3 regions of the Brevibacillus sp. WF146 genome follow, and region 1 is predicted to be linked to each of the others. Evidence: riboswitches for the same ligand, from Rfam matches in the RefSeq annotation. Region 1 holds a riboswitch; each other region holds the start of a gene.
The links. Region 1 has a riboswitch for lysine ahead of dapD (2,3,4,5-tetrahydropyridine-2,6-dicarboxylate N-acetyltransferase). Riboswitches for the same ligand answer to the same signal wherever they lie in the genome.
Positions count from the first base shown of each region.

Region 1 (9,598 bases):
TGAGGTAGTGGCTGACGTACAGCTCCGAACCGTCCGCGTTCAGCGCCAGGCCGCGCGGTTCCCGCTCTACCGGAAGCTCGCGGACCACCCGGTTGGTGGCCGTGTCGATCACGCTGATGACCCCTCCGCGGTAGGAGCTGACGTAGACCCGCTTGCCGTCGGGACTGGTGACGACGGCAAACGGCTGATGGGCCACCGGGACGGAGGCGATCACCTGTCGTTTTTCCAGATCGACCACGTCCACCCGATCGTCGTGCATCGCCGCCACGTAGGCGCGCCGGTCGTCAGGCGAGAGGGCGACGCTGCGCGGCTCCCGCCCGACCGGGATCTCCGCGGTCACGGCCCGTTTTTTCACGTCCACCAGCGTGATCGTCGGCACGTCGATGTTGGCCGTCACCACCGCTGTGCCGTCGCGGGTGATGGCGATCGGCCGGCTTTCCGCAGGGGCTTTTCTCGGTTCGCTGTCAGGTCCCCCGACCGCTTCGTCAGTCGGGCTGCAAGCGGAAAGGGCAAAGGCCGCAATCAGCCCCCACCCTATCCATGTGAACCGCTTATTCCGTTTGTTTTCCACGGCCGACCCCTCCTACGGCTTCTTCACCGTTACCGGCAGAAGCACGGGGGCGATGCCGTACGGGCCGTGTTTGCCCACGGCCGCCTGAATCTGCGGCACGGTGTCCTTGTCCGTATTGTCCGGCGAGTCGGACGTTTCCTTGTAGTAGTCGCCCGTATCCCAGAATTCGCTCGTCTGCATCCCGTCCTCCAGCGTCGGGCCGTTGACCACTGTCTTGAAAAAGCGGGTGTACATGTCGGTCAGCTTGCCCAGTTCGAGTGAGGGGTATTTTTCCTTGTCCGCGTCCGTGTTGACCAGGTTGAGCATGCCGAGGCGCAGCCCGGCGGAGACGGCGCCTGCCAGGTACGGATCGTAGGCGTAGTCGTTCTCCTTGCCGACTGCGTCGCGAAAAGCGGACGCCTCGTCGTCCCAGAACGTTTTCACCGTCTGGTCGAACAGCTTGCGGGCGGCATCCCGGTACTTCTCCTCCTTGGTCGCCAGAAACGCCGCCGTCAAACCGCGGATGGCCCCCAGTTGGGCCTTCAGCGTCTTGGCGTCGCCATCCCGGCCCGAGCCGATGCGGTAGCCGTTTGCCACCAGGCCGTCCTGTTCGTCCAAGAGCTTGGTGAGGATAAAGTCGGCCTGCGCCTTGATCATGCCCAGCGCCTTTTTCCCCTCCGGCGTACCCAAGCCTTGCGCCGCTTCACCGCTCGCGTATCCCAGCGGCATGCCGTCGACCGCCCGCTGGAACAGGCGCAGCGCCTCCAGGGCGTATCCGATTTGGAAGGTGTCGGCGTGATCGCCCTGCCCGTTCGCCTCCCCGGAGTGTTCGTCCACCAGCGTCTGCTCCTTGGCGTTCCAGTGCATCGCCTCCAGGTTGGCAAACAGGGTGTACAAAATGTCCCGGTTGAGCGAATACGGATCGTCCGCCTTCACGTCGTTTGCGATTTGATTGTCCAGGTTGGCCGCCGGCGCTTTCGGGAACGGGTCGCCGTCAAACACGGCGCGAAACGCCGGGTTTTGATTTTGGTTGGCGGGCCGCTGATCGGACGTGCCGAAAAATTCGGAAGCGGCCCACATCATCAGCCATTGGTCCTGCAGCAGGCTTCGTTTGTCGGTGACCTTCAGTTCTTTGACGCCGGGGAATTCCTTGCTGCCGTCTTCCGCCACCTGGACGGCGTGGGGAAGGTAGACAAGCCCCTTGGCCGGATCGTATTTCGTTCCCGGCGTGGCCCCCAGCTTGCCGCTGGCAGCATCCAGGAACAGCCGGTCGCGCATGAAGGCGAGCTTGTTCCAGACGCCCTCCGCGAGCAGCACCCCCTGCAAACCGTCCGCCGTGCTGACGCCGAGGCGGATATTGGGGTCCTTGTCCTGGTCGGGCGAGGCGGCCTCCAGCTCTTCGTCCTTGTCCACCGTGTGGAATCCGCCCAAAAAGTCACCCAGCCAAAGCGCCTGCTTCAGATAGGTCCCGCCAAGCGCGGACGGGGTCAGCACCCGCTCCATCCGGCCGCGGTCCCAGCGCAGCGTGGCGAAGTCCACCTGGTATTTGGGAATGTAGCGTCCGTCTTCCCCGTCGGCGAACTTGCTGGTGTCCACCTTGGTCACGTAGTGCGGATCGCCGGACGTGTATTCGACAAACGTGGGGAACATGTTTTGAAACAGCTCCTCCGGCGCGTAGCCGACCGCTTTGGCCAGCGCGAAATAGCGCTCCGCAAGCGCCTTGCGCGGGTCGTTGGCTCCGGCCCGCTTGACGTTGACGGGACCGTTGACGAGATGCAGGCCCAAGCCGGACTTTTCCACCACTTCGTACATCGCCTCTTCGGAATACTCGTAGGACTCGATTCCGGCTGTGTAGTCAAACGGGGTGGGGCTGTCCGGCTTGCCCGCATCCAGCAGGTCCAGGTCAAGCCCCAGCGACTCCGCGAGCGGTTCGCCTGACAGTTCAAACTCGGAATAGGCAAACATGTTGGCCGCCGTGTCAAAGCGGTAATCGGTCTTTTCCACGCGCAGACCCTGTGCATTGGTGCCGGCCGCCTGGCCCGCGGGCTGCGGTGCGGACTGACTGCTGCCTGACGGCGCCTCCGGGGTGCACCCTGCCAGCAAGGCGGTTGCCAGCAATACGGAAAGCGGTTTTCTTGCCAAGGAAACTCCTCCTCCTGCCGTTGACGCATATAAGCGGATGATAATGAGAGTTATTATCAATGAATATGATTCTCATTATACGCCCGGCAGTCATGCTTGTAAATGAGCAAAATGAAAAGCGACTCGATTGGAGTCGCTTTTCGATGAACGGATTTTCGCCCGCGTGTTATCGCAGCCAGGCCGAAACAATCACGGCAAGGACCAGCAGGGCAACGATCGTCAGCCAGATGCGGCCAAACAGCCGCAGCCACTTTGGCAGGCTCTCCCACCGAACCGGTTTGGGCGGCAGAGCTCCTTCCGCCCGCTGCGCCGCTTCCAGATCGGGATGGGTAGAGAGAGGGTCGTTTTCGTTCCTGTCCGCCATGCTTTCACCTCCGCTGCGGCCGCCGTACCGCCCGGCCGCTCGTTGCTGGTCCTGCTCAGATCGGCCATTCCTCCTGCCCGGACAGCCAGGTCAGATAGTCCGTCACCAGACTGATGGCGATGTCGATCGCCCGCTCGTCCGGTTCAATTTTCGCATGGTGCAGGCCGTAGGGCGTATTCACCCCGAGCCAGAACAAAAAGCCGGGGATTTCCGACAGGAAAAAGCCGAAGTCCTCCCCCGTCATCGCTTCGCTGCAGCGGATCGGCGTGATGTCCGGGCGCTGGGTGCCCACCCACTCCATGAACTGCTCAGTCAGCAGCTCATGGTTGTACACCTGGCAGTACCCGCAGCCGTAATCGATGGTGGCCGTGCACTCGAATCCCGCTTCGACGCCTTTGACCAGCGCCTCGATGCGGCTTTTGACCCGGGCCATCGACTCCAGCGACAGCGTCCGGATCGTCCCCTCCAGCCGCGCCGTTTCCGCGATGATGTTCTGCTTGGTGCCCCCTTCGATCTTGCCCACCGTCACGACGGCCGCATCGAGCGGATCGATGTTGCGGGCCACGATCGACTGAAGCTGCGTCACCAGATGGCTGGCCGCCACCACCATGTCGTTTGCCTTGTGGGGAAAGGCCGCGTGCCCCCCTTTGCCGGTCAGCTCGATCATCAGCTCCGAGGTGTTGGCAAACAGGATGCCCGGCTTGGTGGCGATGTGACCCACCGGGTACTCCGGCGCGATGTGCAGGGCAAAGATGCAGTCGGGCCGCCACTCGGCAAACGCCTCGCTCTCCATCATCGGCTTGGCGCCGCCCGGTCCTTCTTCGGCCGGCTGGAACACGAAGAGCAGATCGTCATCGACGGGATGGTGAACAAAATGGGTCAGAATGCCCAGCCCGATCGCCATGTGCATGTCGTGGCCGCAGGCGTGCATGTACCCCTCGTGCGTGGAGCGGAACGGATAGGTCGTCTCCTCCCGAATCGGCAGACCGTCCATGTCCGCCCGCCAGGCAATCGTCCGCTTGGGATGAAGCCCGTTAACCCTGACGAGGATGCCGGTGCGCCAGGTCTTGATCTGCAGGCGCTCCTGCGGCAGCCGCTCCAGATAGTCCAGCAGATAGCGCTGCGTTTTGTACTCCGCAAAACCGGGTTCGGGAATTTGATGCAGGTCGCGGCGAATCCGTACAAACGGGGAATCGGTCATCCCTCTACACTTCCTTTCCGGTGCCGAGCGCCGTCAGTTGGCGGGCAAACACATCCACAAACCGGTCCACATCCGCCCGCGTCAAGGTGAGCGGAGGCAGCAGGCGGACGATCGTCTTTTGCGTCACGTCGACGAGGATGCCCTCGGCCAGCAGGTTTTGCTGCAGCCGGGCCGCTTCTTCGGGCGTCGCGTGCAGAGGAATGCCCACCATCATGCCTTTGCCGCGCAGCGCCTGAAGCTGCTCCGGCAGGCGCTGTCTCAGCTCTTCCAGACGTCCCCACAGGTAGCCGATCACGTCGCTCACATGGGCGCGGAAGGCCGGGTCGAGCAATTCGTCCAGCACCGCGTTGCCCAGCGCGGCGGAGAGCGGCGAGGGCGCAAAGGTCGTGCCGTGATCCCCCGGCTTAAACAGATTCATCAGCCGTTGGCCGGCGATCACCCCGCCGAGCGGCAGGCCCCCGCCCACTCCTTTGGCAAACAGGATCAAATCGGGCGTCACTCCGGCGTGCTGATACGCGAACAGACGGCCCGTACGGCCCATGCCGGTCTGGATTTCATCCATAGCAAACAGCACGCCCTCTTCCCGACAGATCGCCTCCGCTTCCCGCAGAAACGCTTCGGAGAGCGGCACCACGCCGCCGGAGCCGAGCACCGGCTCCATCAGGAGGGCCGCCGGCTTCTCGCTCCGGCAGACCGCGCGAAGCTGTTCCGCGTCTTCTGCATCCAGCTCGTAGACGGGAAAGTCGGGCTGGGGAAAATCCTGATAGACGTGGGGCTGCCGCGTCAGCCGCACCGCCCCCAGCGTGCGCCCATGAAAGCTGTTGCGCAGGACGGCGATCCCCGTCCGGCCGGCCCCCTCCGCTTTCGTCCATTTGTGGATCAGCTTGATCGCCGCTTCCGTCGCCTCCGCCCCGGAGTTGGAGAAAAAGACCTTGCCGGGGATGGTGTTGTCGATCAGCCGCTGCGCCAGCCGGATCGCCGGCGGGTTGAGAAAGACGTTGGAGATGTGCAGAAACCGCTCGCCCTGCTCCCGGAGCGCCTGGACAATCCGCGGATGGGAGTGGCCCAGCACGTTGACGGCCAGTCCGGTAAACAGGTCCAGATACGCCCGGCCGTCGGTGTCGTACAGGTAATTGCCCTCTCCTTTGGCGATTGCGATCGGCAGCCGTTTGTACGTCGAGACAATGTACTGTTCGTCGAGCGAACGCCAGTCCGTAGCCATCTTTTCACTCACGCTCCTACAGCTGCCGCAGCTCCTGCTTGATCTCCGTCTTGGAGCGTGTTTTTTCGTCGATCTGTTTGATGATGCGCGCCGGAGTGCCGGCCACGACCACGTTCGGCGGAACGTCCTCGATGACGACCGCGCCGGCGGCCACGACGGAACCTTTGCCGACGCGAACGCCTTCCAGAATCACCGCATTGGCGCCGACCACCACGTCGTCTTCAATCACGACAGGCTGCGCGGACGGCGGTTCGATTACGCCTGCGATCACCGCACCGGCGCCGATGTGGCAGTTTTTCCCGATGGTGCCGCGTCCGCCGACGACCACGTTCATGTCGATCATCGTGCCTTCGCCGATGACGGCGCCGATGTTGATCACCGCCCCCATCATGATCACGGCGTTGTTGCCGATGCTCACCTGGTCGCGGATGATCGCGCCCGGCTCGATGCGCGCCTGGATGCCTTTCGTGTCCAGAAGCGGGATGGCGGAGTTGCGGCGGTCGCTTTCCACCACGTAATCGGCGATTTTGTCCTTATGCTGTTGCAGCACCGGCTCGATTTCCTTCCATTCGCCGAAGACCACGCCCGTGCCGTTGCTGATAAACGTTTTGGCGTTTGCGCCGAAATCGATGCCGTCCAGGTCTCCTTTCAGGTATACCTTCACCGGCGTTTTCTTTTCGCTTTTTTGGATAAACGAGATAATTTCATGCGCATCCATCATGTTCACTGTGAATCTCCTCCATGACACTGTATGTGGAAATGTAGAAAAAGCAATGAGTGCAGACGCTATCCTCATTGCTTTTTGATCCCTGAAAGCAAACCGTAAATAGCGCTCCACGAAAGGCCGTGCCTTTCATGACAGGGCGACCGTTGTTCACGGGAACCCCAGCCCTCGCCGTCCGAGGGGTACGGCCAGAACTTCGGCGCCTTGGCCTTTCCGTCTTTCCACGCCCCCCGCGTTTGTATGGCAAGACGTACTCTTCCGCAGCGCACCTCTATTTGTTGATACGCTATTGAATTTCCTTTTACTCTATCAAAATCCTCCCCGGGTGGCAACCTCTGAATGGAAAGTCGCTGGCGTAGCGGAGGAGCGGTGCGCGTCCGCATCCATACGGTCCTGGCGCAATCTGCCGGGACCGTCTTTTCAGGCGGCCGCAAACGTGGTACACTGACGGTCCCCAGATTCCGTCCGGAGAAAAGGAGGACCGCTCCATGTCTTCGCTGGCACAAAGCGTGTACATCCGCCCCCTGACGGCGGAAGACGCGCCGGCCATGTTGGCGCTGCGCGTCCGCAATCAGGCGTTTTTTCAACCGTTTGAACCGATCCGCCCCGCGTCGTTTCTCACCCTGGAGGGACAGCGGGAGCAGTTGGCGGCTGCCGAGCGCGACTTCGCGGCGGGAACCGCCTACGCCTTTGGCGTTTTTCTGCGGGAGAACGACGAGCTGATCGGCCGCGTCAACCTTTCCAACGTCGTCCGGGGCGCCTGGCAAAACGCCACCATGGGCTATTATCTCGACCAGTCCCTTAGCGGCCGCGGCTGCATGACGCAGGCCGTCCGGCAGGCGCTGCGATTCGCGTTCGCGGAAGCCGGGCTGCACCGCGTACAGGCGGCGGTCATGCCTCGCAACGGGGCCTCCATCCGCGTGCTGGAAAAGACCGGTTTCCGCCGGGAAGGGCTGTCGCTTCGGTATCTGCAGATCAACGGCGTTTGGGAAGACCACCTGATCTTCGCGATCACGCGCGAGGAGTGGACTTAAATAGCCGAAATCACGCGGCCTGTCCTGTGCTGCTCAGGCAGCGGGGAAAGCCGGAGTGCGCGGGACATCCTGCCCGTCAGGCTCCGGCTTCCTCCTGCCGCAGCCGCTCCAGAATCCGCCGCTTGCGGTACAGCATCCGGCCCGTTTCCGCCACATCCTGCACGGTGGAGCGGTTCAGGTAAGCGCCAAACAGCATGCCCGCCACCGGCACCATCTGAAACAGCTTTTTCCAGCCGAAGTTTTCCGTGTACGTCACCACCACTTCCCGCCAGCCCTGCAGTTGGGCGATGACATCCCGCTGTCTTTCGGGCTCGTCAAAGCGGGAAAGCTCCTCCAGGATCGCCCGCTTGCCGACGATGTCGGAAGAGGCAAACTGCAGGCATTTGACGATGAACAGCCGCTCCCGCTTCTCCTCGGGGCGGTATCCGTAACAGAGCGCCATCTCCTGCAGCACCTTGAGCGAGGTGCCCAACAGCAGCGGGACGTCGATCGCCAGGGTGAACAGCCCGCCAAACCCCGTTGTCGCTCCCTGCACCGTGGCAAACGCGGCGCGGGATGCCACCATTTCCGCTGCCACCTTGTCCATGGTGACCAGCGGCAATCTCTTGACGTCCTCCTGCTTGGGCCGTCCCGTTCCCGGCTGGGCCTCCTGGAACCGCGCATACACCGACTCGTCGCTTACCAGATAGGTACCCCCCTGCTCCAGAAAGGCGGCCATTTCATCGACAGCCGTCCCCAGCTTCTCCCTGACGACGGCGGGCGTAACGCGGTCCAAAAGCACAAACGGCAGCCGACCCAGCTTTTCCCAGAACCACAGGTCCTTCTGATCCCGTTCCCACGCTTCCACTTCGTTCAACGCCCGCAAGAGCATCTCTCTGGTCTCCATGCTGACTCCACTCATCTCCTTTTGCCGCGCGTCTGCCTCTCGCCGCCTGGCTGTGCGGCCGTTTTACTTAGCCGGCAGCGGGTGCGCAGCATCGCTTTTGCAAAGGCCTCCAACTCCGCGAGAGACGCAAATCCCTCAAAGACCTCACATCGTTCTACGATCCCCAGCTTGAGATGTTTCACCGCGCCGTCCTCCAACCGGAACCCCAGCTTTTCCAATACGCTGCGCTCTTCGTCCGTCACGATTTTCTCTCTCCTTTCCGGCTATGGGGCGGTTTTCCGCTCCTGCCTGCTGGCGGCCTCTGTCTGGCGCAAGCGGGCGATGCCCTCGCGGCACACGCCGTATTCGTACCAGGAGCATCCGGCGCACAGGAAGGCCAGATCGTCCGGTTCCACCAGGCGGCGGGTGCGCTCCACCAGTTCCGATTTGAAGTAGACCTCTCCCGCCGTCAAGCCCAGATGGGACAAAACGTTGCAGTCCAGCGTCTGCACGTGCTCTTCCGAATCGGGAGAAGCTTCGCACCGTTCCGCTCCCTTGTTGGGACACGCCTGGCACGTGTCGTCGAATCCCCGCACCACCCGAATGGGAAAATCCTGCCGGGGATCGCGGATCCGCTCGACGATTTCCCCCATTTTGGCGACAAACGCGGGGCTGTACCCCATCCCCTGAAACCCGTGAACGCACAGCAGATGATGGCCGCGCAGCACAATCGGTTCCATACGTTCCTCCTCCCTGCCGACACCCGGCATCTTTCCTTGGTTTTATCGTACTGCTTTCGCCATCCCTCCACAAGGCGGCCGCCGGGACAGGCATAATGCTCCCGCTGCTGGCAAACGCTAGGGACAGCCCAAGCGAAAGGAGGCAGGATCGATGGACAAGCGGACGGACGAGCGCAATCCGAAGCACGAACCGACCATCGCGCCCGGGATGGAGATGGACGAGCTGGAAGAAGAGGCGACGGAGGAAGAAATCGAAAACGGCGACTCCACCTCTGTAACCACGCTGTATCTTGACCGGATATAGCAGCATCAATAGGAAATAACTATAGACTTTATACTTTTTATAGATTTGACGAATAACCCCTCCACTGGTACAACGATACCAAGGAGGGATTTTCCATGCATGTAGAGAACCGCTGGAACGCACGGCTGTACGACGGCAAGATGGACTTTGTCTCCCGGTTTGGCAAAGGCGTGCTGGAATGGCTTCAGCCGCAGCCGGGGGAAACGATTCTCGACCTGGGCTGCGGAACGGGCGATCTCTGTGCCGAGATGGCCAAGGCCGGGGCTGTGCCGACGGGAATGGACCTGTCCGCCGACATGATTGACACGGCGCGGAGCAAATACCCCGCGCTGCGGTTTTTCGTCGCCAACGCCGAGACGTTCGTGACGGAGGAACCGTTTGACGCCGTCTTTTCCAACGCCGCCCTGCACTGGATGAAGCGGCCGGAAGCCGTCATCCGCCAGGTGTGGCTG
Region 1 is NZ_CP109943.1:1,594,965-1,604,562, reverse strand. Features, by position in the region: gene A6764_RS07880 (beta-propeller fold lactonase family protein) at 1-571, opposite strand, end outside; gene A6764_RS07875 (hypothetical protein) at 584-2,692, opposite strand; gene A6764_RS07870 (hypothetical protein) at 2,859-3,056, opposite strand; gene A6764_RS07865 (N-acetyldiaminopimelate deacetylase) at 3,112-4,257, opposite strand; gene A6764_RS07860 (aspartate aminotransferase family protein) at 4,262-5,479, opposite strand; gene dapD (2,3,4,5-tetrahydropyridine-2,6-dicarboxylate N-acetyltransferase) at 5,496-6,206, opposite strand; lysine riboswitch at 6,299-6,485, opposite strand; gene A6764_RS07850 (GNAT family N-acetyltransferase) at 6,692-7,237, shown strand; gene A6764_RS07845 (EcsC family protein) at 7,314-8,123, opposite strand; gene A6764_RS07840 (hypothetical protein) at 8,135-8,365, opposite strand; gene A6764_RS07835 (DUF1284 domain-containing protein) at 8,387-8,842, opposite strand; gene A6764_RS07830 (hypothetical protein) at 8,994-9,146, shown strand; gene A6764_RS07825 (class I SAM-dependent methyltransferase) at 9,242-9,598, shown strand, end outside.

Region 2 (9,598 bases), 1.9 Mb from region 1:
ACGGAGCGCCGCCGAAGACCAGGTGAAGACCAGCTGAAGGCCATCCGGAAACGCGAGGAAAACAGGCGGCAACCGCCGCGTCGGGACCATCCCGTCGACCGTGAATGCTGTCCCGAACCGCCCTCCTGATTGGGAGCGGCCTTTTTCTTGTCGGACGGGCGTACGGCTTCGATCGGACCGGCTTTTTCGTGAGGGACTTCTCCGGGCAGACCACCTGCCGTTCGCTTTTGGCCCGGGCGGACGAGGGATTGACAGAGGCTGGAACCTGTATTACACTTTACACATGAATGAACGATCATTCATTTCAACATCTAGTCGAAGCAAACGTGGAGGTACGTATGGCGAAAAAAACGGGGGAGAAATATCAAGCCATCATTGATGCGGCTGTTCGCGTCATCGCTCGTCAGGGCTATCACAGCGCCCAGGTTTCCAAAATTGCGAAAGAGGCGAAGGTAGCGGACGGCACCATCTACCTCTACTTTGAGAACAAGGATGACATTCTCATTTCCCTGTTCAACGAAAAGATGGGAACCTTTATCGAAACCTGCCGGGGACGCATCGCCGAAGCGGAGTCGGTCGAGCAAAAACTGTACGCCCTGGTCCACACCCATTTGAGCCAGTTGGCCCAAGACCCGGAACTGGCAAAAGTGACGCAGATCGAGCTGCGCCAGTCCAATCCGGAAATCAGCGAGGGCATCGGCGCCGTGATGAAGCAGTACTTCAACCTGATTGACGACGTGATCCGCGAAGGCATGGAGAAAGGCGTGTTCCGCCCGGACATCGATGTCCGCGTGGCGCGGAAAATGATTTTTGGCACGCTGGACGAAGTGACGACGTCCTGGGTCATGAAACAATGCAAGTACGATCTTGTCTCCCATGTTGACCCCATTCATAACCTCTTCCTGTACGGTATGAAGGGAAAATGACAAAAGAAAACGCTTTTTTTGCAAGATTCCGTTTGTTACAATAAAAACGTAAAGACTGAGCGTTCGTTCAGATGACGGATGCTTCATGACTCGACGTAAGCAGGGGGGAGAGGGATGTATTCGTATTGGCATGTGCAAAAGGAAGACCGCGTCGCCGTCGTCACCATCAACCGTCCGCCGGCCAACGCGCTGAGCCAGGCGGCGCTGACGGAGCTGGCAGCGCTTCTGGACGATCTGGAACGGGACGGCCAGGTAAAGGCGATCGTCTTGACCGGCGAAGGCCGTTTTTTCATCGCCGGGGCGGATATCAAGGAGTTTACCCAACTGATGTCCGCGGATGCGGAAGCGCTGGCGAAAGCCGGACAGCAATTGTTTGAGCGTCTGGAAACCTTCCCGAAACCGATCATTGCGGCGATCAACGGGGCGTGCCTGGGCGGCGGTCTGGAACTGGCGATGGCCTGCCACATTCGGCTGGCGGCGCCCGAAGCCAAGCTGGGATTGCCCGAGCTCAACCTGGGCATCATCCCCGGATACGGGGGCACACAGCGGCTGCCGCGCCTGGTGGGCCGGGGCAAGGCGACGCAGATGATCCTCACCTCCGAAATGATCGGCGGCGAAGAGGCGCTGCGCATCGGGCTGGTGGAAGCGGTCCATCCGCTGGACCAGCTCCTGGACGAAGCGAAAAGGCTGGCCGGTGCCATCGCCCAAAAAAGCGCCGTCGCCCTGCGGCTGGCACTGGAGGCGGTGCACGCCGGAACGGTGCTCGGCAAGGCGGAAGGCATGCAGCGCGAAGCCGAACTGTTCGGCGAAGCGTTCGCTTCGGAGGACGTCAAGGAAGGCGTCGCCGCGTTTCTGGAAAAGCGCAGGCCGCAGTTTGCCGACCGCTAGCCGGTATCGGAATCGCGCCACCTAGAAGGAGGGAATCCCATGAACATTTTGGTTGTCATGAAGCAGACGTTTGACACGGAAGAAAAAATCGTCATCCAGGATGGCAAAATCTCGGAAGACGGCGTGGAATTCATCATCAACCCGTACGACGAGTACGCGGTGGAAGAGGCGATCAAGCTGAAGGAGGAGCACGGCGGCGAAGTGACCGTCGTCTCCATCGGTCCGGACCGGGCGGAAAACGCGCTCCGCACCGCGCTGGCGATGGGAGCGGACAAGGCGGTTCTGGTGAACGACGAATCCCTGTTCGGAGACGAGTACACGACGGCCAAAGTGCTGGCTGCCGTCGCCCGCAAAGTGGGATACGACATCATCCTCGGCGGACAGATGGCCGTCGACTCCGGCGCTGGACAAGGCGGTCCCCGTCTGGCCGAAGAGCTGGGCATCAACCACGTCTCCACCGCCGTCAAACTGGAGATCAACGGTACCCAGGTGCGCGTGGAACGCGACGTCGAAGGGGACCTGGAAGTGGTGGAAACCAGCCTGCCGGTGCTGATCACCGCCCAGCAGGGGCTGAACGAACCGCGTTACCCGTCCCTCCCGGGGATCATGAAAGCCAAGAAAAAACCGTTGGATCGCCTCTCCGCGGACGATCTCGGCCTGTCCGCCCAGGACGTGCAGGCGAAGACCGTCATCGTCGACCAGTCCCTGCCTCCGAAGAAGCAGGCAGGCCGCATTCTCTCCGGCGACTTGGCGGCGCAAGTGTCCGAATTGGTCCAATTGTTGCGTAACGAAGCAAAAGTGATCTAAGCGAGAGGGAGAGGATCCTGATGAAAAAGGTACTGGTATTGGCAGAAACGCGCGACGGTCAACTGCGCAACGTGTCCCTGGAAGCGCTGGCCGCCGCGCACGTGTTGGCGGAAGGCGGCGAAGTGGTGGCCGCCCTGTTCGGACCGGACAGCGGCGCGCATGCGGCGGTCCTGGGACATCACGGCGCCGGTACGGTCTACGTGGCGGATCATGCCGCGCTGGCGCAGTATACGCCGGACGCGTACGCCCAAGCGCTGAAACAGTTGATCGACTTCGTCTCTCCCGACGCGGTGGTGCTGGGTCACACGGCGATCGGCCGCGACGTGGCGCCGCGAGTGGCCGCCCGTCTCGGGTACGGCCTGATCTCCGACGTGACGGGTCTGGAGGCCGGTCCGGTCTTTACCCGGCCGATCTACGCGGGCAAGGCGTTCCAAAAACGGACGTTTACCGACGGCGCGATCATGATCACGATCCGGCCCAACAACATCCCCGCCGCAGCGCCTGACACCGGCAAAACGGCCACGGTGGTGCCGTTTGACGTGGAGATCAAGGATCTGCGCTCCATCGTCAAGGAAGTGGTCCGCAAAACGAGCGGCAAAGTGGATCTCTCCGAGGCCAAGATCATCGTCTCCGGCGGACGCGGCGTCAAGAGCGCGGACGGCTTCAAACCGCTCTACGAACTGGCGGAGGTACTCGGTGCGGCTGTGGGCGCGTCCCGCGGCGCGTGCGATGCCGACTACTGCGACTACTCCATGCAGATCGGCCAGACAGGGAAGGTGGTCACACCCGACCTGTACATCGCGTGCGGCATCTCCGGGGCGATCCAGCACCTGGCAGGCATGTCCAACTCCAAAGTGATCGTCGCCATCAACAAGGACCCGGAAGCTCCCATCTTCCAGGTGGCGGACTACGGCATTGTCGGCGATTTGTTTGAAGTGGTTCCGCTGCTTACGGCCGAATTCAAAAAAGTGCTCGTGTAATCGAGCGGCACGGCTGCGGCGCCCTGTACGGGGCGCCGTTTTTGCTGTCCCGGGAGCGGTGCGCCAAGCGGCGGTCGCGGTATGGCTGCGCACCGTTTTTTTGTCCGCCCCCGCTGTCGTACGCTTGTCCTGTCCGCTATAATAACAAGGAAAAGGGAGAGTGGTCGGAATGAGTGAGGAACTGCTGCGGCAGTTGATCCATATGGTGGCGGAAAACAACCGCATCGTCAAGGAATCGGTCGAGGAGCTGCGCGAGTTCAAACGTGAAATGTACGCGTTTCGCGAGGAGATGTATGTGTTTCGCGACGACATGTACGCGTTTCGCGACGAAACCAACCGCCGCTTTGACCGCCTGGAACGGCATCATCAACTGCTGGAATCCGATTTTGACCTGATGCACCGCAAAGTGTGCGACCACGAACGGGAGATCAACCGGCTGAAGCACATGGGGCAATAGAGTGCGGCGATTCCGGACAGACTAACGTGGAAAGCGCGGCAAAGTGTCGTCCGCCGTAGTCATTTCCGGTGGAGAATGATATACTGTAGGGCGTATGGAACCTTTTGGCGTACCGAATAGAAGGAGGTAACGATACCATGGCAATTGTACATGCAACCGATCAAACCTTTTCCCAGGAAGTGGAGCAAGGCGGCACTGTCCTGGTTGACTTCTGGGCTCCGTGGTGCGGCCCCTGCAAAATGATCTCGCCGGTGCTGGAGCAGATCGACAGCGAAGTGGGGACCAAGCTGAAAATCGTTAAAGTAAACGTGGACGAGAATCCGGAATCCGCCGGCCGCTTCGGCGTGATGTCCATCCCGACGCTGATCGTGTTTAAAGACGGTCAGCCGGTCGACAAGGTAATCGGCTTCCAACCGAAGGAAGCGCTGATGGGCACGCTGGGCAAACACCTGTAAGGAAAACGGATCAACACCTGCCTGGCCGCTTAAGCCGGGCAGGGTTCGTCATCAGCATTCGCACTGCGCGGATGCTGATTTTTTTGTGCCAGCGAGAAACAGTCGTGTTTCGCCGAAAAACGTGGTAACATGGGGACGGAACGTACATTCCCGCCCGTGCGGGAAGGGCCGATGGGCCGGACATGAAGAAAGGAGGGGGCAGCCGTGAACAGCTCCTTGAAAGACAAGCTGGCCGTCCTGCCGGAGAAGCCGGGCTGCTACCTGATGAAAAACAAGGACGGAGACATCATCTACGTGGGCAAGGCCAAGGTGCTGAAGAACCGCGTCCGTTCCTACTTTACGGGCAGTCACGACGGCAAGACGCAGTTATTGGTCAGCGAAATTGCCGACTTTGAATACATCGTTGTCTCCTCGGCGATCGAAGCGCTGATTTTGGAGTGCAACCTGATCAAGCAGCACAATCCGCGCTACAACGTGATGCTGAAGGACGACAAAACCTATCCGTACATCAAGATCACCAACGAAAAACATCCGCGCCTGGAAATCACCCGCAAGGTGGTCAAGGACAAGGCGCGTTATTTTGGTCCCTACGCCAACGCGGGGGCGGCATCCGAGGTAAAGAAGCTGCTGGACCGCCTCTACCCGCTGCGCAAGTGCAAAACGCTGCCGAAGCAGGTCTGTCTGTACTACCATCTGGGGCAGTGCCTGGCTCCCTGCGTCCATGAGGTACCCGCGGAAGAGAACCAGCGGCTGGTGGAAGAGATCTGCCGCTTTCTCGACGGCGGTCACGAGGAGGTGAAGCGGGAGCTGACGGAAAAGATGCTGCAGGCGGCGGAAAACATGGAGTTTGAGCGGGCCAAGGAGCTTCGCGACCAGATCCGCAGCATCGAAGCCGTGATGGAGAAGCAGAAGGTAACCTTTACCGACACGGTGGACCGTGACATCATCGGCTTTGCCGTCGACAAGGGCTGGATGTGCGTCCAGATTTTCTACATGCGGCAGGGAAAGATGATCGAGCGGGAGACGACGTCGTTTCCGTACTACGGCGACGAGGCGGAGGACTTTATGTCCTACGTCACCCAGTTTTACTACGACAAGCAGAACGCACTGCCCAAGGAAATTTTGCTGCCAGAGCAGAGCGAGCCGGAGCTGTTGGCGGAGTGGCTGGGCGTCAAGGTGTACGTGCCCAAGCGGGGCAAAAAGCGGGAACTGGTGCAGATGGCCTCCGAAAACGCGCGGATAGCCCTGCAGGAAAAGTTTGCGCTGATGTCCAAGGACGATGCGCGGACGATCCAGGCGGTGCACAATCTGGGGCACGTGCTCGGAATTGGCACGCCGCACCGCATCGAGGCGTTTGACAACTCCAACATTCAGGGCACGGAACCGGTGTCCGCGATGGTCGTCTTTACCGACGGCCGGCCGGACAAGAAAGAGTACCGCAAATTCAAGATCAAAAGCGTCGAGGGGCCGGACGACTACGGGGCGATGCGGGAAGTGATCCGCCGCCGCTACACCCGCCTACTGAAGGAAAACCAGCCGCTGCCCGACCTGATCGTCATCGACGGCGGCAAAGGGCAGATCAGCGCGGCGATGGACGTGCTGGAAAACGAGCTGGGGCTCTACATCCCCGTCTGCGGCCTGGCCAAGGACGAAAAGCACCGGACGGCCCAACTGCTCTACGGCGATCCGCCGGAACCGGTGGAGCTTCGCCGGGACAGCTACGAGTTTTACCTGCTGCAGCGGATCCAGGACGAGGTGCACCGCTTTGCCATCACGTTTCACCGGCAGGCGCGCAGCAGGACGATGCTCTCGTCCCGGCTGGACGAGATTCCCGGTGTCGGCGAAAAGCGGCGCAAGCTGTTGTTCCAGCATTTTGGCTCGCTGAAAAAGATGCGAGAAGCGACGGTGGAGGACTTCCGGCAGATCGGTATCGGCGACAAGCTGGCCCGCGAGATTATCCGCCATCTTCGGCAGATGGAAACGTAACGCCAAAAAGGTCGTTGAACCCGAGGCGGCTTCATGGTATAATCCCATACAAACAGCATAACAAGCCTCACTTCCCGTTTGGAGTGAGGTAGAGGCGCGAAAACCATGAGTACCTCCCTGAGATCGGGCATCTGTGACGGGTACGGGAAAGGGGAATTCGCCGAAGTACGGAGAAAGGCCCGCTTCCTCCGTGCTGGGCCTGCGTTGAACAAGCGCAGGACTGTCATCCGCGCAATCACCCGTTGCCGGATGGAGAGCTATCTCACGATGTCGGTTGAGGATGGAACAGGGTGTGTTCCGTCATGCTCAACTGTTCACGTGGTCAAGGGAAGGAGGAACCGGTATGTCGAACTGGCAGGCAGTGACAGGTGTATCCTCGTCGCTGCCTTTTTTGCAAGAGTGAGAAAAACGGCATGTTCCAACAGAAAATGGAACGAAGATGGCCTGACAGAGAAGAATCAAACGAGAAATCATGTTGAATAGGAAAAGGGAGAGAAGCCGCATGGGGTTGATCGTGCATAAATACGGAGGCACCTCCGTAGGTACCATCGAACGGATTATGAAAGTAGCGGACCGGATTATACAATATAAGGAAGCGGGACACGACATGGTCGTCGTCGTGTCGGCGATGGGCAAGTCCACGGACGTGCTGGTGGACATGGCCAAACAGATTTCCCCCTACCCGTCGGAGCGGGAGATGGACATGCTGCTGGCGACAGGCGAGCAGGTGTCGATTGCGCTTTTGGCGATGGCGCTGCACCAAAAAGGGTATGACGCCATTTCCCTGACGGGCTGGCAGGCGGGAGTGACGACCGAATCGATCCACGGCAAGGCGCGGATCACCCATATCGAGACGGAACGGATTCGGAAGGAGCTGGCGCGCGGCCGGGTCGTCATCGTGGCTGGATTCCAGGGAGTCAGCGAAGCGGGCGAGATCACCACGCTGGGCCGCGGCGGTTCGGACACGTCCGCGGTGGCACTGGCAGCCAGCCTCAACGCGGACAAATGCGAAATTTTCACAGACGTGGCCGGCGTATACACCGCCGACCCGCGTGTGGTTCCGACGGCGAGCAAGCTGGACAGCATTTCCTATGACGAAATGCTGGAACTGGCCAACCTGGGGGCGGGCGTGCTGCATCCGCGCTCGGTGGAGGCGGCCAAGACCCACAAGGTCCGGCTGGTCGTCCGCTCCAGCTTTACGACAGAAGAAGGCACGTACGTAGAGGAGGTTGCGCATATGGAAACAGGAAGAGTAGTAAGCGGCGTCGCCCACGACGAAGACGTCGCAAAGGTGACGGTTGTGGGAATGGCCGCGCGCGTGGGCACGCTGTCCCGTCTGTTCAACACGCTGGCGGATCACCAGGTGAACGTGGACATCATCATCCAAAGCTCGTACGACGCGGCCGTGACCAACATTTCCTTCACGGTGGCGGGGAGCGACCTGAAAAAGACGCTCGACACGCTGAACGCCCACCGGGATCAGCTCGGCTTTGAAAAAGTGGAGTACGAAGAGGGCCTGTCCAAGGTCTCGATTGTCGGAGCCGGCATGGTACACAATCCGGGCGTGGCCGCCGAGATGTTCCGCGTGCTGGCCGAGCAGGAGATCACGATCAAAATGGTCTCCACGTCCGACATCAAGGTCTCCTGCGTCATCCCGGCGGAACACACCGAGCGGGCCGTGCGCAGCCTGCACACCGCATACGGCCTCGACGTGGCGGAAACAGCGGTCGTGCACGGGGTGTAACCCGACTGACAAACCAATAGCGACGCCACATGCTGCCTCCCCCTTTTTTCGCCGCGGAAAAAGGGGGGGATTTTTTACGGGAGGATTTTTTACGGGGAAATCTTTTTGCGGCGGCGATACGTTGCCTCACCGTCCGAATCCTGTCCGTCCGGCCCGTACCCGTCCCGGCAAGACCTTACCAGCGGACCGTGATCAGGACACTGCTCGTCTCCTCCGCCTCCATCCGGGCTTCCGTCTCCTGCTCCTTCCAGCGGCCGACAGCGCCGGCGATGATGCCGCACTCCAGGGAGAGGGAACGGTTGATCCGGTCGGGCGACATGTAGCGATAGATGGTATGGGTCAGGCGATAACGAAGCTGCCGCTCCCCGTCTTCCAGCAGGTCCAGTTTGCCCAGCCCCAGGCGGATAAAGGGAAACACCAGGCCGTTGGCGGAGCGGATGGGAATCTGCCGCCCCATTTCCTTTCCCAGCCAGTGGAGAATGGGCGGTTCGCTTTCGCCCAGCAGCGTGCGGGTGAGGTGCTCCCGCAGCAAGTGATAGCCAAGATAGGGCATGTGGATGCGCTCGATATCGGCGATGACGCGGGAAGGCAGCAGGGCTCCCAGTTGATCCGGTTCTTTCATTTCGCGATCCTCCTTCCCGGCTGCAGGCCGCGCGATAGCTTGTCCGCTGTCGGACCCTCCTGCGGACGCCGGTCTTTTGCAGCCGATTGGTCAACCTGTTTGGTACCAGACTATGAGAGAGCGGCCGTGTCTATGACAGATTCATAGAAAAATCGGACCATTGATACGTGTAATCCAACAATGGAATTAGTCTATTCACTGTCTTGACGCTCCTAGAAGACAGGAGTACAATTGGTTGTGGTTCAACGTTTTGCCCAACTTTTTTCCGTTTTCCGACACAATTTGCCAAGCCGTGCGGCAGGGACGGCAGGCTGCTGCGGTTTATGTCTAACCGGCGGGGCAATGGGTTAGGATAGTGGGGAAAAGATTTACCAAAGAACGCTACTTACAATTGAAAGGGGGACCATTGTATGGCAAAAGGCCATAGCTTTCTGAACCACAAGCTGCATTCTCTTCTCGGTTTGTTCCCAATCGGGCTGTTCCTCTTGTTCCACTTGACAGCGAACTATCAGGCAACCCGGGGACCGGAAGCTTTCAACCAGGTAGTAGGAATGATCGAACACGTTCCATTCCTGCTCGCCGTGGAATTCATCTTCATCTACATTCCCATCCTGTTCCATGCCGTGTACGGGATCTACATTGCCTTCCAGGCGAAACACAATGTGGGCAACTTCGGACATTTCCGCAACCACATGTTCCTCTGGCAGCGCCTTACGGGAATCATCACACTCAT
Region 2 is NZ_CP109943.1:3,461,006-3,470,603, reverse strand. Features, by position in the region: gene A6764_RS17220 (long-chain-fatty-acid--CoA ligase) at 1-37, shown strand, start outside; gene A6764_RS17215 (fatty acid metabolism transcriptional regulator FadR) at 339-926, shown strand; gene A6764_RS17210 (enoyl-CoA hydratase) at 1,041-1,814, shown strand; gene A6764_RS17205 (electron transfer flavoprotein subunit beta/FixA family protein) at 1,854-2,621, shown strand; gene A6764_RS17200 (electron transfer flavoprotein subunit alpha/FixB family protein) at 2,642-3,601, shown strand; gene A6764_RS17195 (hypothetical protein) at 3,771-4,058, shown strand; gene trxA (thioredoxin) at 4,196-4,513, shown strand; gene uvrC (excinuclease ABC subunit UvrC) at 4,718-6,499, shown strand; lysine riboswitch at 6,581-6,767, shown strand; gene A6764_RS17180 (aspartate kinase) at 7,002-8,243, shown strand; gene A6764_RS17175 (DUF2507 domain-containing protein) at 8,419-8,865, opposite strand; gene A6764_RS17170 (succinate dehydrogenase cytochrome b558 subunit) at 9,276-9,598, shown strand, end outside.
Region 2: it holds a riboswitch for lysine, as region 1 does, so the genes downstream of both, A6764_RS17180 (aspartate kinase) here and dapD (2,3,4,5-tetrahydropyridine-2,6-dicarboxylate N-acetyltransferase) in region 1, are expected to answer to the same signal.

Region 3 (9,598 bases), 2.2 Mb from region 1:
GCAGGTAGTCGCGGTCTTCCACGGTGGTGCGGGGCTGGTCGATGTCGTGTCGGTAGGGCGTGTCGGTCGTGCCGATGTAGGTGATCGTGCCGCGCGGAATGACGAACACCATGCGCCCGTCCGGGGTGTCAAAGTACGCCGATTGCGCCACCGGCAGGCGGTCGTAGGCGACCACCAGATGGACGCCTTTCGTCAGATAGAGGCGCTTGCCGGCAAGCGAGCCGTCCAAGCGGCGCAATTCGTCCACCCAGGGGCCGGCGGCGTTGACGACGCATGTGGCGTACAGATCAAACGTCCGGCCCGACACGCCATCCGCCACGCGCACCCCCGTCAACCGGCCGTTGTCGTAGAGAAACTGGCGCGCTTCCGCGTAATTGACCGCCCGTGCCCCGTGTGCCACAGCCGTCTTCATGATGTCGAGCGTCAGGCGGGCGTCGTCCGTGCGGTATTCCACGTAGAGTCCGCTTCCTTTGAGCCGGTCCCGCTTGAGCAGCGGCTCCTGCCGGATCGTCTCGTCGCGGCTGAGCATTTTCCGCCGTTCCGTGCGCTCCACGCCGGCCAGCAGGTCGTACAGGTAGAGGCCGACCGACGAGGCCAGGTAGCCGTAGGTTCCCCCTTGGTAGATCGGCAGCAGCATCGGGGCGGGAATGACCAGATGGGGGGCGTTTTTGTACAGGATGGCCCGTTCTCTCCCTACTTCCCGCACCAGCTTCACTTCCCCCTGCTTCAGATACCGGAGCCCGCCGTGAATCAGTTTGGTGGAGCGGCTGCTCGTCCCCGAACCGAAGTCCGCCTTTTCCACCACGCCCACCTTCATGCCGCGGACGCTGGCGTCCAGCGCGATGCCCGCACCGGTAATCCCGCCGCCGATCACGAGCAGGTCAAGCGTCTCCCCCGCCATCTCCTGAAGTACAGCCAGCCGGCTGCTCGCTGAAAAATTCATTTTCACACAAAAGCCTCCTCTCCGGCAGGACGAAGCCTCCCTGTTGCAGCCGCTTCGCCCGCGCCGGTTCTTCTCACGCGCTCCATGTTTCATGCCGAAAAAAACCCCCCGTGAAAAGTGCGGCCTGCCGTCATCAGACAAGCCGTCCTTTCAAGGGGGTTCTCCTGTTCTCTTCCCTTTTTCCTATTCACAAGAAGACTTACACGAAAACTACGTCCACTAAAACCACAGGTCTTTGGTGCCGACCGACACGGCCAGCGCCCCTGCGGCAAGCGCGTCGTCAATTTCCTGCTTGGTGCCGACCAGTCCGCCGGCGATGATGGGCAGCGGCGTCAGGCCGGTCATCTCCTGGATCACCCTCGGCATCACGCCGGGCATCACTTCGACCGCGTCCGGCATGCTCTGCTCCACGACCTTGATGCCTTTGATCACGGCGTTGCGGTCGATCAGAAAGATGCGCTGAATCGCCATCAGCCCCATCTCCTTGGCGACCCGAATCAGGTTGCTGCGGGTGGAGATGATGCCGGTCGGCGCGATGTATTGGGCCACGTACGCCACGCCGCTTTTGTCAGGGGCGATGCCCTCGATGAACTCCATGTGCAAAAAGACGCATTTGCCGGCCTGCTTGATCCGGTCCACCAGTTCCTTGATGTTGAAAATCGAGCCGGTCAACAGAAAGACGATATTCACGTCGCTTTTGATCGCGTCGTCCACATCGGCTTCCGATTGAACCGCGGCGATGGTCTGGTGTTCGACAAGATCGACAATAGGATACATCCGTTACCCTCCAGGTCAGGTTGGTTGCTCCTATTATACCACTACTTTCTAAATGTTCACAATTTCTTTAATACTGTTTAAAATATAGCGCGGACGGTATTCGCTCCGCTCAGCCATCTCCCTGGTGGAGATGCCGGTCAGCACGAGGACGGAATTCATCCCGGTGTCATTGCCCATCTTGATGTCCGTTTCCAGCCGGTCGCCCACCATGTAGCAGGAAGCGTAGTCCAGCCCCAGATGGCGGACGGCCGCTTCCGCCGCGATCGGGGAGGGTTTGCCCACCACGAGGTCGATCGGCCTGCCCGTCGCCCCTTCCAAAGCCCCGATAAACGCGCCGGTGTCCGGGATTTGTCCGTCTTCCAGCGGGCACGTCCGGTCCGGGTTGGACGCGATCACCTTGGCTCCCCGCACCGCCGCCTGGTACAAAGCGTTCAGCATCCCGTAGCTGAACTGCCGGTCCCACGACAGGACGACGTACTGCACATCGTGCGGGTCGTCGCTCATGACAATGCCGTGCGCCGCCAGCTCGTCACGGATCGGCTGCTCCCCGATGACCAGCACCCGCTCGCCCGGCTGCATCACCCGCTGCAGGTACCGGGCCGTGATCAGCGAAGAGTTGAGCACGTCGTCCACCGTTGTAGGGATGCCCATTTTCGTCAGCTTCTCCGCGTAGGACTGGCGGGTGGCGATCGGCTTGTTGGAGAGGAACACCACCTTGTCGCCGCGCGCCCGCAGCGTCCGGATCGCCTCCGCCGCCCCCTCAATCAAACGGTCCCCCAGATAGACCGTACCGTCGAGGTCAAAGATAAACCCTCTCATTGTCCGTTCTCCTTAGTACAGTTGGTCTTTGGTCAGTTTTTTCGCCAGGGACTGCAGCGCGATGACAATGGCGATGATCAGGATCGCCATCGCCGAAGCGGTGTAGTACTCGCCGCGCAGCAGGTTCTGAAACACGGCCAGGCTCATCGGCGCCCAATCCGTCGGAGCGAGCAGGAGCGAGATGCTGGTCTCCTTGATCACCGTCACGAACACCAGGATGGCGCCCGCCGCGATGCCCGGCAGCATCAGCGGGCCGATGACCGTAACCGCCGCCAACAGGTTGGAGGCGCCCAGGTTGACGGCCGCTTCTTCGATGTCTTTGCGGATCGCCATCATCGAACTCATCGTCGAGCGAATCATGTACGGCATCCGCCGAATCGTGTAGGCGACGATCAGCAAGAGGGCGGTGCCGGTCAATTTCAGCGGCGCCGTATTAAACGTCTGGATCAGCGCAATCCCCAGGGAAATCCCCGGCACGATCAGCGGGATCGACGAGACGAAGTCAAGCCCGCCGGAGCCGCGCCGCACCACGAAGTACGAGACAAACGTGGCGATCACGACGCTCAGCACCAGCGCTCCGGCCGCCAGCACCAGGCTGTTCACGATATTTTTATGCGACGTGCTGAAGATGGTCAGGTAGTGCTTCAGCGTGTAGCCGTCGGGCAGGGCGTGATGCCCCCAGGTGGTCGCCAGCGACGAGAGAAAGACGGAACCAACGGCCAAAAGCGGCACCAGCATCACCAGGAAGGTGTAGATAGTGAGCACGGCGACGACCCCTTTGTGGTCGTTCAGCTTCTGCCGCGTCGGCTTGCCCGAGATGGTGCCGTACTCCTTCCCTTTGACCACCAACCGCTGCAGCCAGAAAAAGAAGGCGGCCACCAGCAGCATGATCACGGTCAGGACGGCCGAGCCCGCCCAGTTGTAGAAGCCGGCGATCTCGCGGTACGCCTCGACCACGATCAGGTTCAGGTCTTTGGGCGCCAGAATGATCGGCGTGCCGAAATCGGAAAAGCTGACGGTAAAAATCAGCAGCATGCTGGAGACGATCCCCGGCACGGCCAGCGGCAGCGTCACCCGCAAAAAGGTGTACCAGCCTTGCGCCCCCAGGTTTTGCGACGCTTCCTCCAGCGTCAGGTCGCTGATCTTGAACGCCGCCACCATCGGCCAAAGCGCGTAGGGAAAGAAGAAAAAGACCTGTACCAGCACGATTCCCAACATCGACTGCACGTCAAACAGCACGCCTTCGCCGCCCAGCGACCGGTAGATGTGGTTGACCCACCCGGTCTTGCCGAACATCAGGGTAAACGCGTAGGACGAGATGAACGTCGGCACCACCAGCGGGATGGTGCAGAGCGCGGCGAAGAACGGCTTCCACGGCATGGTGGTGCGGGCGAAGGCGTAGGCGATCGGCAGCACCAACACCGTCACCAGCAGCGCCACCCCCGTGCTCAGCTTCAGGCTGTTGACCAGCGCGGCGAAGTACCCCGTGCCTTCAAACAGCGACGAGTACGCGTCCAGCGACAGGTGAGAGAGCTTCTTCAGCGTGGACGACAAAATTTTCTGACTGGTCAGGCTGCCAAACAGGTTGACCGGCTCTCCCGTCAGGCTGACGAGCAGGATGGAAAACAGCGGGACCAGCAAAAACACAAGGAAAAAGAGATAAATCAACCATTTCAGCACGGTAAAGCCGTTGAAGGTAAAGGAGTGCCGCTGTTTCATAGGATCACCACGACATTCGGATCGATTGCCAGCTTCACGTTCGTCCCCGCCGGCAGCAGCGGGCTGCCCGCTTCGAAGGTTTTGTCCACTTCCACCTGCAGCTCGCCGACCTGCACGTCGTAGCGGATGGTCGAACCCAGATAGGTGGACATGGAGATCGTGCCTTCCAGCAGGTTGTCTCCCGTATCCACCTGCGCCCCGTCCGCAAACAGTCGGATGCTTTCCGGCCGGATGATCACGTCCACTTCGCTGCGGTTGGTCGGAAACGCGGAGCGAATCACCCCGTCGCCGACGAGCTGCAGCACGGTGCCCGCCTCGCCGGACTCCTTCACCGTCGCTTTGAAGATGTTGGACGCGCCGACGAAATCGGCGACAAACGTGGAGGCCGGTTGGCTGTACAGGGCCGTGGGCGTGTCCACCTGCACCAGCCTGCCGCCCTGCATCACGGCCACGCGGTCGGCCATGCTCATCGCTTCTTCCTGGTCGTGGGTCACAAAGATCGTCGTGATCCCCACTTTCTGCTGGATGCGCCGAATGGTGACGCGCATGCTGTTGCGCAGCTTCTTGTCCAGGTTGGACAGCGGCTCGTCCATCAGCAGGACGGCCGGCTCCATGATCAGCGCCCGGGCCAGCGCCACGCGCTGCTGCTGGCCGCCGGACAACTGTCCGGGCAGGCGGTCGGCGAGGTGGCCCAGTTCGACGAAATCAAGGGCGTCGCGCACCTTTTTTTCGGTGTCCTTGTCCACTTTCCCCAGCTTGCGGTTGAGCATGTGGGCCAGCACGGACAGCTTCGTGCCCAGGCCGCCCTGGTAAAAGCGGCGCACCTGCAGGCTGTAGGCGACGTTTTCAAACACGCTGAGATGGGGGAACAGCGCGTAGCTCTGAAACACCATGCCGCAGTTCCGCTGGTTGGCGGGCACATGGCTCACATCCCGCTCCCCGATGAAAATCTTTCCCGCGGTGGGGCTTTCAAAACCGGCCACACAGCGCATGGTCGTCGTTTTTCCGCAGCCGGAAGGGCCCAGAAGGGCGAAGAATTCGCCCTCGCGAATCTCCAGATTGACGTCTTCCAAAGCAGTGATTCCGTTGAATTGTTTATGCAAGTGTTCGATTCGAACCGACCCCATCCAAGAGCCTCCTTACTGGAATTTTTGCCGCCACTCGCTGCGCACCCGGTCGTAGTTGTTCACGACCCAGTCGACGTCCAGCTCCTGCGCGTGCGGGATGACTTTTTCCAGGGTAAGCGGCGTTTTCGACTCCACTTCTTTGGAGATCGGGATGTGGTACCAGTTGGCCAGCGTCTGCTGCCCTTCCTTGGACAGCAGGTAGTCAATCAGCGCCTTGCCGCCGTCGGGGTTCGGGCCGTCCTTCACCAGCGACACCGGGTTGACGATGACCGGCGTCTTGTCCGGCACGATGAAATCGATTTTCTCCCCCTTGGCCTTCATCTCGTACGCCATGAAGTCAAAGGCGATCGCAATGTGTGCCTCCCCTTTGGCGACCGCTTTGGAAGGAGCGGAGCCGGAGTCGGGCATGGCGCTCATCTGTTCCACCAGCTTTTTGAAGTAATCCCAGCCCTGCTCTTCGCCGCGGGCCATCAGTTGGCTCAGCACAGTGAGGGTCGCGGTGCCGGACGCGGCCGGGTTGGGCATCTGGATTTTGCCTTTCCATTTGGGATCGAGCAGGTCATCCCAGGTTTTCGGCGCCTCTTCCGGCTTCACCAGGTCGCTGTTGTAGGCGAACCCGAGCACGAACACCTCCGCGCCGATCCACTTCCAGTCCTTGTCGCGGAGTTTGATGCCGTCCCGCACTTCCGGCCAATCCTTGATCGCTTCCGGCGTATACGATGTGATGATGTCCTTGTCCTTGGCCGCCTCGAACGGCAGGAATCCGCCGCCGCCGTACCAGACGTCGCCCTGCGGGTTATCTTTTTCCGCGATCATGCGGTTGACCAGCACGTTGGTCCCGGCGTACTGCACGTTGATGGAGGACCCTTTGTAAGCCTTTTCAAAATTGAGCCCGATCTCTTTGGTCATATCCGGCGTCTCCGGCGAATAGAGCGCGATTGGTCCCAGTTCCTTCGCTCCCGCCGATCCGTTCCCTGCCGGTGTGCCGCCGGGCGAAGCCTCTTCGCCGGAGGAGCACCCCGCCAGGGCGACAGTGGAGAGCAGAACGGCCGTGGCTGCGACGTTCATCCATTTTTTCAACATGCGTCAGACCCCTCTTTCTATTTATTGTTGATCGAATAGTCAAACAGTTTGGCAGGAGAAAAAGAAAAACCCTCACGTAGATAAACACATCCCCTTGGGAGTGTGTTTACGGGTAAGGGTTTTCTCCGTTTCTCCGCCTAACCGTATGGGAAAATATGCTATCCGATCAACGTTTCTTCAAGTATAACCAGATCCATTTCTTTCTGTCAATGAAAACGCTCAAATTTTTCAGACAAGTCGGACTGCTGGAGTCTCCGGTCACGGTCACGAGACGCACGGGCATCTTACAAATTTTGCCCTTGATTTTGCCCCGTTTTTCTATATACTTGAACCATAACATAACTGCATAGATTATCCTCATCAAATACGATGAGGATAGAGGTCGCGGCTTTTATATGATTCTGGCACGAGATCCAGAGAAGATCGATGACTCCAGAGGAGGGAAAAGCCGCCGAAGTCCGCTGTGCATTCTCTGGGCACACGGGCTGGGGCTGTACCCGAAAGGGGCAGAACTGTCACGTTTGCGAGCCGGGCAAACGTGGTGTGCTATCTTCAACGAAGGCTTGGTGGGGATGTAACAATACCGCCCTGTTCGTTGTGGCGGTATTTTTTATGTCCGACCTTCCTTCCGACTATTTCATCAGAAAGGTCGTGCATGCACGCATGGAATCCAATCAACTGCAGCGGGGCCTCAAGGCCCGACACCTGACCATGATCGCCATCGGCGGCTCCATCGGCACGGGGCTGTTTTTGGCGAGCGGCGGCTCCATCCACTCCGCCGGTCCGGGCGGCGCGCTGGCCGCCTACGCGGCCATCAGCCTGATGGTCTACTTCCTGATGACCAGCTTGGGCGAGATGGCGGCTTTTCTTCCCGTCTCCGGTTCGTTTTCCACGTACGCGACGAAGTTCGTCGATCCGTCCCTCGGTTTTGCGCTGGGGTGGAACTACTGGTACAACTGGGCCATCACCATCGCCGTCGAGCTGTCGGCCGGGGCCTTGATCATGAAGTACTGGTTCCCCGACACGCCGTCCATCCTGTGGAGCGCCCTGTTCCTCGCTCTCATGTTTGGTCTTAATTATTTGTCCGTAAAAGGATACGGAGAATCGGAATACTGGTTTTCCCTGATCAAGGTGGCGACCGTCATCCTCTTCATCATCATCGGCCTGTTGATGATCCTCGGCATCATGGGCGGCGAAGCGGTCGGCTTCCGCAACTTTACCGTCGGCGAAGCGCCGTTCAACGGCGGCTTCATGGCGATGCTCGGCGTCTTCATGATCGCCGGCTTCTCCTTCCAGGGGACGGAACTGGTCGGGATTGCCGCGGGAGAAAGCGAAAATCCCGCCAAAAACGTGCCGAAAGCGATCAAGCAGGTGTTTTGGCGCATCCTGCTGTTCTACATTCTGGCGATCATCGTGATCGGGCTCTTGATCCCGTACGACAACCCCAACCTGGTCAACGGCGACATCGAGAACATCGCGATCAGCCCGTTTACGCTGGTGTTTCAAAAGGCCGGTCTCGCCTTCGCCGCGTCGGTGATGAACGCCGTCATCCTGACCTCCGTCCTGTCGGCGGGCAACTCCGGCATGTACGCCTCCACCCGCATGCTGTGGATGCTGGCCAAAGAAGGCAAGGCGCCCAAGCTGTTCAGCAAGGTAAACAAGCGGGGCGTTCCGGTCAATGCGCTGCTGCTGACCGCCAGCATCGGGATGCTCGCGTTTCTCGCCTCCCTGTTTGGCGACGGCGCCGTCTACATGTGGCTGCTCAACGCCTCCGGGATGTCCGGGTTTATCGCCTGGCTGGGCATCGCGATCAGCCACTACCGCTTCCGCAAGGCGTACGCAGCCCAAGGCCGCGACCTGAACCAACTGCCATACCGGGCGAAGTGGTTCCCGTTCGGCCCGATCTTCGCATTTGTCGTCTGCTGCTTCGTCATCCTCGGCCAAAACTACACCGCCTTCACCGGGGAGACGATCGACTGGAACGGCATTCTCGTGTCGTACATCGGCCTGCCGCTGTTTCTGATCGTCTGGCTCGGCTACAAGGCCGTGAAAAAGACGAAAGTGGTGCCGCTGCGGGAAGTGGATTTCTCCACTGACGAGACAACTGTATCCAACTAATACGTGAGGCAAAGGCCGGGGATTCCCCGGCCTTTCCTTTTTCACGACAATCTCTGCACAAAGCGCCCCATCCGCTCCAGCGCCTTTCGGAGCTGATCCAGGGAGGTGGCGTAGGAGCAGCGGATGTGCCCTCTGCCGCTGTCGCCAAACACGTCGCCCGGCACCACGGCCACCTTTTCCTCCATCAGCAGCCGCTCGGCAAACTCGCTGGCGTCCAGCCCGGTGGACGCCAGCGAGGGAAACGCGTAAAACGCCCCTTCCGGCTCGTGGCAGGCCAGGCCGATCTCCTGGAATCCCTGCACGACGAAATTGCGCCGCTGCCGGTAGCTTTCCACCATCTGCTCCATGTCCGCCTGACCATGCCGCAGCGCCTCCAGGGCGGCCATCTGCGCCATCACCGGCGCGCAGAGCATGGTGTACTGGTGAATTTTCAGCATGCCGCCGAGCAGGTCCGCCGGCGCGCAGACGTAGCCGAGGCGCCAGCCCGTCATCGCGAACGCTTTGGAAAAACCGGAGATCAGGATCGTCCGGTCCTTCATCCCGGGCAGGGCGGCGATGCTCTCATGCCTGCGGCCATAGCTCAGCTCCGCGTAAATCTCGTCGGAGATGACCAGCAGATCGTGCTTTACGAGTATCGGCAGCAGCCGCTTCCACTCCTCCGCCGACATCGTGCTGCCGGTCGGATTGTTCGGGTAGCAGAAGATGATCGCCTTGGTGCGCGGCGTGATGTGCGCCTCCAGCTCCTCCGGCGTCAGCTTGAACGACTGCTCCGCGCGCGTGTGCAAAAACACCGGCACCCCGCCGGCCAGACGGATGACCGGTTCGTAGGAGACGTAGCAGGGCTCGACGACCAATACCTCGTCGCCGGGATCGACGATGGCCCGCAGCGCGATGTCAATCGCTTCGCTGGCGCCGACCGTGATCAGCATCTCGGTTTCCGGATGGTACGAGACGGCGAAGCGCTCCTCCAGGTACTTGTGAATCTCCCTGCGCAGCTCGATGAGACCGGCGT
Region 3 is NZ_CP109943.1:3,861,297-3,870,894, forward strand. Features, by position in the region: gene A6764_RS19090 (glycerol-3-phosphate dehydrogenase/oxidase) at 1-943, opposite strand, end outside; gene A6764_RS19095 (glycerol-3-phosphate responsive antiterminator) at 1,163-1,720, opposite strand; gene A6764_RS19100 (HAD-IIA family hydrolase) at 1,769-2,539, opposite strand; gene A6764_RS19105 (ABC transporter permease) at 2,552-4,258, opposite strand; gene A6764_RS19110 (ABC transporter ATP-binding protein) at 4,255-5,385, opposite strand; gene A6764_RS19115 (extracellular solute-binding protein) at 5,398-6,468, opposite strand; lysine riboswitch at 6,837-7,025, shown strand; gene A6764_RS19120 (amino acid permease) at 7,132-8,586, shown strand; gene A6764_RS19125 (aminotransferase) at 8,628-9,598, opposite strand, start outside.
Region 3: it holds a riboswitch for lysine, as region 1 does, so the genes downstream of both, A6764_RS19120 (amino acid permease) here and dapD (2,3,4,5-tetrahydropyridine-2,6-dicarboxylate N-acetyltransferase) in region 1, are expected to answer to the same signal.